DNA from 3 places in the Agrobacterium vacciniicorymbosi genome. Region 2 is predicted to be linked to each of the others. Evidence: predicted binding sites of a transcription regulator. Region 2 holds the regulator's gene; each other region holds the start of a gene.
What was found. The regulator LexA, encoded in region 2, represses DNA repair genes until DNA is damaged. The targets are predictions, from matches to a motif close to TGTTCNNNNTGTGTTCNG.
Positions count from the first base shown of each region.

Region 1: a site for LexA is predicted at 1,467-1,484, ahead of ABUK73_RS06020 (ImuA family protein). Genes of this name have one in related genera too.
Region 3: a site for LexA is predicted at 2,332-2,349, ahead of ABUK73_RS03570 (energy-coupling factor ABC transporter ATP-binding protein). Genes of this name have one in related genera too.

Region 1 is NZ_JBETMF010000003.1:11,920-16,158, forward strand. It holds gene ABUK73_RS06015 (Y-family DNA polymerase) at 1-748, opposite strand, end outside; gene ABUK73_RS06020 (ImuA family protein) at 663-1,424, opposite strand; gene ABUK73_RS06025 (O-antigen ligase family protein) at 1,566-2,837, opposite strand; gene ABUK73_RS06030 (polysaccharide biosynthesis/export family protein) at 2,845-4,116, opposite strand.
Region 2 is NZ_JBETMF010000001.1:179,303-183,541, forward strand. It holds gene ABUK73_RS00985 (glutathione S-transferase family protein) at 1-494, opposite strand, end outside; gene lexA (transcriptional repressor LexA) at 932-1,654, opposite strand; gene ABUK73_RS00995 (hypothetical protein) at 2,043-2,600, shown strand; gene kdsA (3-deoxy-8-phosphooctulonate synthase) at 2,770-3,618, shown strand; gene eno (phosphopyruvate hydratase) at 3,844-4,239, shown strand, end outside.
Region 3 is NZ_JBETMF010000002.1:85,658-89,896, forward strand. It holds gene ABUK73_RS03555 (histone deacetylase family protein) at 1-356, opposite strand, end outside; gene ABUK73_RS03560 (biotin transporter BioY) at 391-954, opposite strand; gene ABUK73_RS03565 (energy-coupling factor transporter transmembrane protein EcfT) at 974-1,594, opposite strand; gene ABUK73_RS03570 (energy-coupling factor ABC transporter ATP-binding protein) at 1,591-2,271, opposite strand; gene ABUK73_RS03575 (winged helix-turn-helix domain-containing protein) at 2,385-3,575, shown strand; gene ribB (3,4-dihydroxy-2-butanone-4-phosphate synthase) at 3,802-4,239, opposite strand, start outside.

The sequences.
Region 1 (4,239 bases), on a different contig from region 2:
AGAAGCGGAAGGCCTCGACCAGTTCCGGGATGCGGATCGGTTCGATGGGTTCTGACAGCAGACAATGGGCCTGATCCAGCCTGCGGCCGATTTCCGGGCCGAACCGCAAGGTGAGCGGCGCGCGCGCCGTCGCCATCAGCTCTGTAATGGTGCGAAAACCCAGCACTTTCAGGTCGGCTACGACCCTTGGTTCAAGGCGCAGTGCTGCCAAGGGCAATGCTGCGAGGGCGGCTGTGGCCCCATGTTGCGGCACGATGGTCACAGGCTCTTTCCCGAAACGGGCAAGCGCATGCGCCGCGCCCCAGCTATCGGCAATCGCAGCGCGTGCGGTAAAGCCAAGCCCGTGCAAGCGATTGACCATGCCGGTCAGCATCAGCTGCTCGTTGCCATGCAAATGGTCTGCGCCTGTCGTATCCAGCACCAGACCGTCGGGTGGGTCTGGCGCGACGATGGGCGCATAGATGCGCAGGAACCAGAAGGCGAGATCGCGCAGTGCTTTGGCGTCGTCGGCTGCCTGCAACTCTTCAACGATGAGTCCTGGAATGATGGCCTGCGCCTTGCTGACGGGCATGCCGAGCCGCAAACCGGCAGCGGTCGCGGCCACATCCTGCGCCGCGATAACGCGGCGGCTTCCCTGTCTGGCGATCATGACAACCGGACGATCAAGCGCTGGCGCTTGTTTGCCAAGCGCCCTGCGATATCGATCCGTCGACCATGTCGGCAGGTAGAGCGAGACGACCCTTTGCATCACAGGCTTCCACTTCAAAATCGGCACATTCGCCGCCACGACAGCGCAAAAGCTCCAGAAACCAACGCGCCCTCCCTACCCCCTGCACGGGCAGTGGCGTGGAGGGCCGCACGGAAATACGCCAGCGGGTCACGGCAGCGGTTGGCTGTCCAAACTCCACGGCACCGGATGGATGACGCCAGCGGCGAATGGCAAGACCGACGACACCGGAGGCTTCCGCTGCCAGTTGCAGACGCCGGGACGTGTTCATCGGCAGTTTCGACACCTCCCCCACCACAGCCCCGAAGCCGTTGCAGCGCAGGCCTTCCTCGAAACAATCCAAGACGCCCTTCTCATCGCGACACTCCACGATGATCAGCCGGTTTTGCGACAGGCCTGCCTGCGTCAAGGCGGGCATGAACAGATCAGGCCGCGTCACGCACCACAGGATTTTGCCTTTCACACGCGCCGCGATGCCTGCCGAAAACAGGGCCGATGCGGCACCATCCACCGCGCCATTGCCGCCACCGCTGACCTCATGCAGGCTGCCAAGCTTCAACCCACCGCCGGGCAGATGGTCATCGAGTACGGGAACACCGAAGGGCAGAATCTCCTGATGGCGGGCCGGGCCTTGCGTGATCCGCTCCAGCCTTTCCCGCAATTCTTCCACAACAAGCTGTTCTGCGCGTTTATGCATGACACAAGACTTTTCAGGAGCATTTCACGCTAAAATACCAACTGTTCACTTTTTGTTCCAATTTCAGCAAAGAGTCAATAACGCTGGCATAGGAGTCTTGTGGAGAAAAGAAAAAGCCGGAAAACCGGCTTTTATAAATGCTCACTGCCCGGCGACGGGACGCATGGCAATGCGTGAAAAAGGCCCGGCACTCGCGGGTGCCCGCTGTGGTAGGGTCAGCTTTCCCGCTGCGTAATAGAGAAGGAAGGAGCCGATCTGATAGGCAAAGATAATGTCGATTTCCACGAAGGAACGCACCACGAAGAGAGCACATAGCGCGCACAGGATCAGCCCTTGCGGATCGTCTTTCTTCACCAGAATTGAGCGCAGATGCCCGATCAAGGTGCCATACAGCACGATTGCCAGCAGGAACATTCCCACGAAACCATTTTCAACGACGGTTTCGATATAGGTATTGTGGAAGTGAAAGCCGCTGCGTGTGGTGATGAAGAAATCGGCCCATAGGCGTTCCGCATCAAAGAAGCCCATAACCCAAAAGCCCTGATAGCCGACACCCAAAATGGGAGAGGCCTTGGCCGCCTCAATGCCCTGCTGCCAGAGATATGTGCGCCCGGTCAGGGTCGTATCTTTGCCGAAAATGCCGAGGATGGCATCGAGCAGCCCGAATTGCAGAGATGCCACGGCTATGAGGCCGCCAGCACCGACAAGCGCCAGAAAGATCATCTTGCGATTGCCGGGAGACAGCATGTTCATGGGCAGGAAGCCGATGATCATGGCCACCACGGCAGCCGTGGTGATGACCGACGTGGCCGATTGTGATGCCAGCAGGCAATAGGCGGACAGCAGACCCGCGACCCCGGCGATGCCGAGCCACAGGATATCCCGCTGTCGCAACACCAGCACGGAGGAAGCGGCGAAGATGACGCCCAGCGACGCATAGAACCCGAGCTGGTTCTTGGAAGAGAATGCACCGACGAAGCTGACCGTGCCATCGAGCGCATCGAACAGGTAAAGGCCGAACAGCAGCGAATACAAGAGAACGACGATGGTCCCGATCAGCGCGCCGCGCGTCAGTGTCCTTATCGAAATCACCCGCATGGCAATCAGCGCGCAGATGATATGCGTCATATATTGAATGGACGAACGCATGGTCACAGACATGGCATCCGACCAGAAGCTGGACAGGATGGCGAGAATTCCGAAGGCGAAAATCCAGAGATATTTGAAGTAATTGCCCAGCACGCGCCGGTAATCCACCAGCACCAGCGGAAACCACACGGCGTAATAGGCGAGGATAGAGACCTGCCCGAACTTGGATGAATAGGCGAACACGAAGAACGACAGCGCCACCGCCGCCGTTCCGTAGAGGCCGTTTCTATCCGGATCGATCAGTGCCGATTTGGCAATCCGCATCTCGACCTCACTGCATCAGAATTTCTGATGACACCTTTATCACGTCGCCGGGCTGGATGGACGTCGTTTCATCGGCCTTGATTTCCTTGGACTTGCCCTCTTCCTCACGCACGATGATGTAGGTGATGGTTGCCGACTTGCCCGATGGATCGAAGCGGATTGCTTCTGCCGATTGCGCAAGCGCCTCGGAAATCAGCTCACGGCTGGTTCCCAATTGCAGGTTCAGCTTTTGCAATTCGGCTTCCGTATCCTGCAATTCCTTGGAGCGCTGCGCGACCCAATCATTGCGCAGATTGATCTCGTCCTGCATGGCCTTGTTGATATCCTGCTTGGCGCGCAGCGAAGACGTATCGATATCGAGAAGCGTGGACTCCACCTCGGCGGCACGCTCCTCGGCGGAAATCCGTCGTTGGGCAAGGGCAAGCCCCTGCTCGTTCAGACGGTTGACCTTCTCGCGGTCTTCATTTGCCAGCTGAAGCTGACGGTTCTGCGTTTCCGACTTCTTCTGCAGGGATTCGACTTCCGTTTCCAGAAGCTGCCGCAGATCGGTCAGCGCCTTCAACTGAAGCGTATAGCGTTCGCTACGCGACTTCATGAGAGCATTCTCGCTTTCCAGAAGCGCATCGATATTGATGATCTTTTCAAGCGCAGGCGTCTTGGTAATTTCCTTGTCGCCCCGGACTTCGGCCTGAAGCCGCGCCTGTCTCGCCAGAAGGCGACCACGCTGGTCATCATAGACGGCGGCATCGCCGCGGGCATTGATGAAATCACGGGCAAAACGCTGACCGGCATCCGACCGGCGCAGACCGCCGGACAGGCTGACGGCCTTCAGGACGGTGAGATTGGGTGCGTAGGGATATTCGCCAGGCTGCTGAACATCGCCCGTGAGGAACACGGGACGGAACTGCGAGACCTCGACGGAAGCGGACGGAAGATTGCGCAGGGCAAACTTGCTTTGCAGCTGCGCACCGATTTCCTCGCCAACCTCACCCGTGGTTTTGCCGGCAACATCCAACTGACCAATGAAGGGAAGAGACAGCGAACCGGATGCACCGACGGCATAATCGCCGTTGATGACATCCCAGTTGCGGATCGTGCCATCGGCAGGCTGCCATTCCGCAACGCGAATGCGAAGCTTGTCGGCAGTGCCAAGGCGGTATTGATTATCCTGAGCGAAAGCGTGGAGCGGACCGATAACGACCAGAGAGGCCGCTATGAAAAGCGCAGGAACCTTGCGCCACGCACCATTCAATGAAAATCCGGCGGCAGTGCCAACCATATTGAACTCCATATTTACGGCTGCGCGCGCAGCCGGATTACGACCAGCTTTTAAGCCGGTCGCAAATGCCACAAAAAAGTGGCCGCAATATCTTAATGCTGCAAAACGCCAAGCTAAGGATTT
Region 2 (4,239 bases):
AAGGCGACGGGGCAGAAAAACGCGTCTACTGCTGTAAATGCGTCTCCCGCCAGGAACGGACCGCCAAAGGAGGCTAGACCTTCCTGCCAAAGTGCGTCGATGCGGGAAATGTCTTTCTTCAGCGCCTCGCCAACTTCAGTTGGCTGGATCCGAAGACCGACATTCATCGGATGTTCGTTGCGCAATGTCTGGAAGCCTGAGTGCATTTCCGCCGCGGCAGAACGCGACCATGCACGTGCCTTCGTATCACCAGCCCAAACTCCACTATGCCGTTCCGCCAGATATTCGATGATCGACAGCGAATCCCATACGGTCAGGTCGCTCTCGACAAGGCAGGGCACCTTGGCGGTGGGAGAAAATGTCGCGAAATCCTCGGCGGAATTGCCGAATGGGGTAAGCTTTTCGCTGAATGCAATATCGAGTGTCCGCATCAACACCCATGGCCGCAGGGACCAGGAGGAATAGTTCTTGTTGGCTATATAAAGATCGTACATTTCATATCCCTCGGTTGCAGCACCGTGTTAGCGCGGGAAATTTCTCCGATACAGACGGTTTGCGCGATGGTGGTCTTCAAATAATTTGATCTTTTGTGCCCAGGTGGTGACATTGTGAACAGAGAGATTTCGGTCTGAAGCTCCCATTCCGCAACTCAAACTAGGCAGCGCTACACACAAAACGTCACGCTAAAATCATTCATAGACGCTCACCGACGCGAGTGATTCGAAGATAGTGAGCCGACTAACTATTTTTGGATATCTGCACTTACCGTGAGCGCAAATTTCCCTCTGAAATGCATGTAAGTGCACTTGTTTGTTAATCGAACCAACGTCCAACTTTGGCTCTGGTACCTCGCCAACAGGCGAATCAAAACCAGAAATATTGCCCGCGGGCAGACCTAAAAATCCGCCCGCTAAATTATAGGCAGCAGTAGTCAGTGATAGCGGCGGATCAGGCCGACAAGCTTACCCTGGATTTTCACCCGGTCCGGTCCGAAGATGCGGGTCTCGTAAGCGGGGTTGGCGGCTTCGAGCGCAATGGAGGCACCCTTGCGGCGGAAGCGCTTCAGTGTCGCTTCTTCGTCATCCACCAATGCAACGACGATATCGCCCGGATTTGCGGTGCTTCCGTCACGAATAATGACCGTATCTCCATCGAAAATACCGGCTTCGATCATCGAATCGCCTTTGACCTCGAGCGCGTAATGTTCGCCAGAGCCGATCATATCCATCGGCACGACCACATCATGGGTGTTGTTCTGGATCGCCGAAATCGGGACACCTGCTGCGATTCGCCCCATGACGGGAACGCTGACCGAGTTGACGTCGCGACTGTTCAACGGGGCAGGTGCGGGCGATGGCTCCACAGCCTTTGGCTTGCCAAGGCTGCCTTCGATGACGCTGGGCGAAAAGCCGCGTTGCGGCTTGTTGGCTGGAGAATAGGACTCGGGAAGCTTGATGACTTCGAGTGCGCGCGCCCTATTCGGTAGCCGGCGAATAAACCCGCGCTCTTCCAGCGCCGTAATCAACCGGTGAATGCCCGATTTAGAGGCAAGATCGAGTGCATCCTTCATTTCATCGAAGGATGGCGGCACGCCAGACTCTTTCATTCTTTCATGAATGAACAGAAGCAATTCCTGCTGTTTGCGCGTGAGCATGAAGAAACACCCTTGGAAATTCGAGGCGAAGATTCGCGAAACAAATACAGAACGAACACTATCTGTTCCATATGTGTTCTGCAATAGCCCAGTAAAAAATCACTTAAGCCAGATCAAAATAAATATCCGTCAGATCGTTGAGAGAATCATATGGCCATGGCTGGTTACGACTTCTTCACGTTGAATCACGCCGATTTGCGCCTCCGGGTTGTTTTTCTGCCCGATTTTGCTAATTCCGCTCATGCTTTCAAGGGGCCCGCGCGGTGATCTTGGCATCTTGTGGGGTGAGCAGGTATTTGGTCCTGTTTTTAAGCATTTTCATCAGTTTTTGTCCGTCATTCTCCTACGAGTGAAAGCGGTACGGATATCGTTTTAGAAAGTCCATCAAGTGAAATTTAGAACGCTCAGCCTGATTGTGGGCCTTGTTGCACTTGCCGGGTGCCAAACCACCCAACCCAATTCGCCAGAAGCTCTTAAAAAAGCGGAGTATGATAGATTGCTCCTGGCATCCACTGTCGCGAACTGCAAACTGATTATGCTTATAAATGCGGATCGCGTCGCGGCCAAAAAGCAGCCGTCGAGAGACAATAAGTGCGCTTCCATTTTGCGTAACAATAAACTTGGCGGTGGTTTGCACGCGGCTAGTTTCGTGCCGGACATCGGTATTAATGGCATACCGATTCCACTTGGAAGTCTTGTCAGGCTTGCGGTGACCATGGAGCGAAAGCAGCGTCAAGAAAAGGCATTTGAGGCAAAGCTACCTTCTTGGGCGGTGGGCGAAAACACGGAGTATGTTTATCGGTTTCTCTTGGCTCAAGACTTCAAACCCGAGGAGATCGAACGCGTGAAATCTACGAGTGAGTTTTCCTCTGCTGTCAACGAGGCCGGACCGACCATCCGCTTCATGAAAGCAAATCCCGATGTGGTGAAGCTGGCACAAAAATAACGTAAACAGGGTGCTGCTTTTTGTAGCGGAAACTGTTCCGATCAACCGGCACGGCAGCCGTGACATAGATTACGCTTCCTGATAATGGCGTGACCAGGATTGTAGAATATGTCTGCGTGCAGCCGCTTGGCGGCTGGGCGTAGGCCCGGTTTGCCTTCGAGGAGTAATGATGAGCGTCCAGAATAATCTCAACGTGGTCGTCGGCGAAGGTGCCGGGCAGGTAACTTTCTCCAATACCGAACGTTTCTCGCTGATTGCCGGGCCGTGCCAGATGGAGAGCCGCGACCATGCCTTCATGATTGCCGAGACCATGGCGGAGCTGTGCGGCAAGCTGGGTATCGGTTTTGTCTACAAGTCGTCCTTCGATAAGGCCAACCGCACGTCCCTGTCGGGCCAGCGCGGCATTGGCATCGATAAGGCGCTGGAGGTTTTTGCTGAACTTAAGGAGCAATTCGGCTTTCCGGTGTTGACGGATATTCACACGGAAGAACAGTGCGCAATCGTGTCACCGGTTGTCGACATCCTGCAAATCCCGGCGTTTCTCAGCAGGCAAACGGACCTTCTGGTGGCGGCGGCCAAGACCGGTCGGGTCGTCAATGTGAAGAAGGGTCAGTTCCTGGCGCCTTGGGACATGAAGAATGTTCTGGCCAAGCTGAACGATAGTGGCAACCCGAACGTGCTGCTGTGCGAGCGCGGCGCGTCCTTCGGTTACAACACGCTCGTTTCCGACATGCGCTCGCTGCCCATCATGGCATCGCTCGGTGCGCCGGTTGTCTTTGACGCGACTCACTCCGTGCAGCAGCCGGGCGGGCAGGGTGGTTCGAGCGGCGGTCAGCGGGAATTCGTTGAGACGCTGGCGCGTGCGGCCATTGCGGTCGGCGTCGCCGGTCTTTTTGTGGAAACGCATGAAGACCCTGATAACGCTCCCTCGGACGGACCCAATATGGTCCACCTGAAGGATATGCCGAAGCTTCTGGAAAAGCTGCTGGCTTTCGACAATATCGCGAAAGCTGCGTGATCGCTTTTGGCCTCAATCGATTTTTATGAAAAGACGGCGTCCAGAGATGGGCGCCGTCATTGTAATTTCTTGCGCGTCGTCTACAGCGACGGAGGAAGTTCACATCGAGTCGCTATTCCGTCGCCCTGTTTATCGCGCCGCTCATCCGAAAAGCGCTTCACAGTTTTCGGGATGCACTCTAAGACAGGCAACTGAAAATCCTGTTCCAGTCCCAAGGGAGAGATCATGACAGCCATTACCGATATCATCGCACGCGAAATCCTCGACAGCCGTGGAAACCCCACCGTTGAAGTCGATGTCTATCTGGAAGACGGTTCTTTCGGTCGTGCGGCAGTTCCATCGGGCGCATCGACGGGCGCGCATGAAGCCGCAGAACTGCGTGATGGTGGCAAGCGCTACCTTGGTAAGGGTGTGGAAAAGGCCGTTGAAGCCGTCAATACGGAAATCTTCGATGCGCTGGGCGGATTCGATGCCGAAAGCCAGATCCATATCGACCAGACGCTGATCGCGCTCGATGGCACGCCGAACAAGTCGCGCCTCGGTGCCAACGCCATTCTCGGCGTTTCCCTGGCGGTTGCCAAGGCCGCTGCCGAAACCACAGGTCTGCCGCTTTACCGTTAT
Region 3 (4,239 bases), on a different contig from region 2:
ACGAAAACATTGTCGGCGGCGCCGCTGAACACATCATCCACCGCCGCCATGGCAGCGCCAATGCCGGTGAGCGCCGCTTGCAGGCTTTTGGGCGAGGCATAGGTATCGGCCTCGATGCGGTTGATCTCGCCGTCATCTTCCGGGATTTGCCGCATGATCGAGATCAGATGGCTCTCGGGGTGCGCCAGCAAAACGGCGTCTTCATTGGCCTGCGGCGCTTCTTTCCGCTCCAGCCGCTCGAAATTCGGATGCTCCAGCGCGATGTTGAGCGACCGCAGCCGGTCGGGCCGCTCTGGATGGCCCGCAGGCGTAATGTGTTCCAGGAATATCGGGTGCTCGTAAAGCCGTGTGGCCATGGCGGTGACTCCTGAACGTGGGCAATTCGAAGACTTATGCGCGTTGCGGCAACAGCGGATACCCAGCCATCACGGCGCGGCCAGCGAGAGCTGCGAGAACGGCCTTGAGAACATCGCCAGGAATGAAGGCCATGGAGCCGACGAAGGCCTTCTGAAAACCGATGCCGGCTGCAAAACCAAGATAGGTGATGCCGAACGCATACAGCACGACCACCCCACCGGCGACGCTCGCGAGAAAGAAGTTAACACCCTGCACGAGTGCAGACTGATCCCGGTTGACCAGACGCTCGGACAGATAACCGGTGGTGAAGACTGCGGCAATCCAGCCGATCAGAAAGCCGGTTGTCGGCGTGTAGAAGATCGAAAGCCCACCGCGACCACCCGACAGAACCGGCAGGCCGATGGCGGCGATGAGAATGGTGAGCAGAACGGCCAGCGTGCCGCGCTTCGCCCCCAGTACCACACCAGCCAGCATGACGCCCAGCGACTGCGCGGTAATAGGCACAGGAATGAAGCCAAGCGGAAGCGGCGGCAACAGGCCAAGCGCGATGATGATGGCTGAAAACAGCGAGATCAGAACGAGGTCACGGGTTTTCATTCTCAAGAGGCTCCCATCTCTAAATATCATGAGACGAGGTTTGGCCTCTGAAACCGCGCGCGTCAATGGCATCCGCAATCGCATCGGCATCCTTCAACGTCATAATGATGAGCGGAACAAGGATCGTATGCAGCCTCACCTTCATTCCACGCGCACGGTGAGCATCGCGTAGCGTCTCGTAGCGGTTGATGACTTCAGGTACGAAACGCACGACGAGCCCGACCGCCAGACCCACATCGGCAGCTTTGGCAAGTCCCAATCTTTCCAGCGGACGCAGTGCAAAGGCTATTTCATCCATGAACTGAGAAATGCTGACGCTGGCCGTAATCGCGGTCGCCAAAAGCGTCAGCGCCGTCAGCCGAAAGAGGGCCACCATCGCATCCAACGCGGAAATCAGCAGGAAGCTGAAAACGGCGATAATGGCGATGGTCAGCAGAACCGGTCGCAGCCGCGCCACGGTTTCGCGAAATCCCAGATGCGCCTGCCACAGCACCAGCCCCGCTATTATAACGGCAGCGAGGAGGAGGAGGGGATCACGCGTGAGAAAGAGGGCGATGCTGAACAGCGCAAGGCCTGCCAGCTTGATGCGTGGCGAGAGGCTGTAAAGCCAGCCTGCTCCTTCGACATGGAGGCTTTTCATGTCAGTGCCAATTCGCGGTAAAGCCGGATGGCGTCGGTAGGGGATGCGTCGGCGTGAAGCCTGTTTTGGTGGAACAGAAGAACGCGGTCGAAGCATGCCAGCAGCGGCAGATCGTGGGTGATGACGATCAAATCCTGCTCCAGCCCCGCCATGGTCCGCTCCACCAAGGCGCGGTTCTTGAGGTCGAGCTGGTTGGTCGGCTCGTCCATGATGAGGATTTTTGGATTTGTGATGGTCAGCGCCGCCAAGGCTGAGAGCTGCAATTCGCCACCGGAAAGCTCGTGCGCGCGGCGCTTGGCCAGATGCTGGATATCGAAGCGTTGCAAGGTCGCATCCACCGCCGCATCGATGGCAGCCTTGTCCAGCCCATTGTTTTTCAGGCCGAAGGCAACGTCGTCTCTGATAATGGGCAGGATGATCTGGTTTTGCGGGTTCTGGAAGATGAAGCCGACATCCTTCAAGACCTCGGACGCGTCCTTGACCGTATCGAGCCCGTTGACGCTGACATGACCGCTCGTCGGTTTCGTCAGACCATTGATCATCCGTGCAAATGTCGTCTTGCCGGAACCGTTGAGGCCGATGATGCCGATGCGCCGCTCGGTGAGGGCAAGCGTCAAGGGCTCGACCGCCGCTCTGCCTTCAAAGGCCACACCCGCATCGTGAAAACGAATATCCAACTGCCAGTCCCCAAAATGCTGTCGCAGTTTCTATAAACGCTGGAGACACCAAACAAAACAAGGAACAAAAAAAGAACATTGATTTTTCGACCCCACAACCATAGGCTTTTGCCATGGCGATTCTGATTTCGAACGAAGCAGCACGACGTATTTTCCTGGCGCGACAGGGGCTGTCCGCATCGCCCAGCCGCGCCATGGGCAAGGCCGATCTGTTGAAGCTGATCACCGACATCGGCTTCGTGCAGGTGGACAGCATCGCCACGGTGGAGCGGGCGCATCACCAGATCATCTTTTCCCGCAACCAGACCTACAAGCGCCAGCACCTGACGGAACTGCTGGAGAAGGACCGGGCGCTGTTCGAACACTGGACGCATGACGCCTCCATTTTGCCCGCGACCTTCTACCCCTATTGGAAACACCGCTTCCGCCGCCGCGAGCCGATCATTCAGGAGCGCTGGCGCAGCTGGCACGGCGAAGGTTTCGATTCCGCCTTCGAGGAAACCTATCGCCGTATTGCCGAAAATGGCCCGACCATGTCGCGCGATATGAAGGCGGAAGGTCACCAGTCCGGCGGTTGGTGGAACTGGCATCCCTCGAAAACAGCACTCGAATATCTCTGGCACACTGGCAAACTGGCCGTGGCAGGGCGCGTCAACTTCCAGAAAGTCTATGATCTGGCGGAACGGGTGATCCCTTCCGAGCATCACGATCTGGATGTGCATCATGACGACTTCGTAGACTGGGCCTGCCGTGAAGCGCTAACGAGGCTTGGCTTTGCAACATCAGGGGAAATCTCCGCCTTCTTCGACATCGTCACGCCGCAGGAAGCCAAGCAGTGGGTGACAGATCACCGCGATGAACTCTGCGAAGTCTCACTCGCCTCTTCCGACGGCGCCAAGGAACGCGTCTCCTATGCCTTTGAAGGGTTCACAGGGGAAGCAGAAGCTGGGATGGAGCCACCCAACCGCATCCGCGTGCTCAGCCCCTTCGATCCGCTGCTGCGCAACCGCGCCCGCACCGAACGCCTGTTCGGCTTCTATTACCGCATCGAAGTCTTCGTGCCGGAGCCGAAGCGGCAATACGGCTATTATGTCTTCCCGCTTCTGGAAGGGGACAGGCTGATCGGTCGCATCGACATGAAGGCGGAGCGCAAAGGTGGAACGCTGGATGTAAAGCGCCTGTGGCTCGAGAAGGGCGTGCGTCCGTCGTCTGGCCGGTTGGCGAAGCTGGATGCGGAATTGAACCGGCTCGCCAAGTTTACCGGTGTTGAGAGTGTGCGGTATCTGGATGAGTGGCTTGGGTGAAAGGGCGGTGGATCGGGTTATCCGCAAAGGTTTTCGCTTCCGTCACCCCGCACTTGATGCGGGGTCTAGTCAGCCCAAGTCTTTGGGCTGAAAAGGCTATTCTCGACGCGCGGACGCGCGTCGGCTGAATCCCGCATCAAGTGCGGGATGACTGAGGTAGATGTATTTCCTGCGCGTCAGCTCAGACCGCTCTCACCTTCGAAAAAAGGAATGACGAAAGCATTCGTCACCCAATATCCGTCGAGCTGATCTTGATGCCAAAACCCTCTAGCCCGACATAATGGCGCTCGCGGGAAGTGAGCAGCTTGATGGAGCTTATGCCAAGCTCTTTCAGAATTTGCGCGCCAAGGCCGATTTCCAGCCATTCGTCGTCGCGGGTTCGGGCCTGTTCGTGGGCTTCATCGGGATCGCGGGATTTGCGGCGTCCGGCGACTTGTCCCACACCGACCGAGCCTTCGCGTAGATAGATGATGACGCCACGGCCTTCGGCTGCGATCTTTTCCATGTAATGCTGCACCGGCTGTTTCTTGCCGAAGATGTCGTCAGCCACATTTTCCGGGTGCAGGCGCACGGGAATGTCAACGCCATCGCGAATATCGCCGAAGATTACAGCCATATGCTGCATCGGGTCCCAGGGCAGGGAATAGGTCTGGGCCTTGGCGGG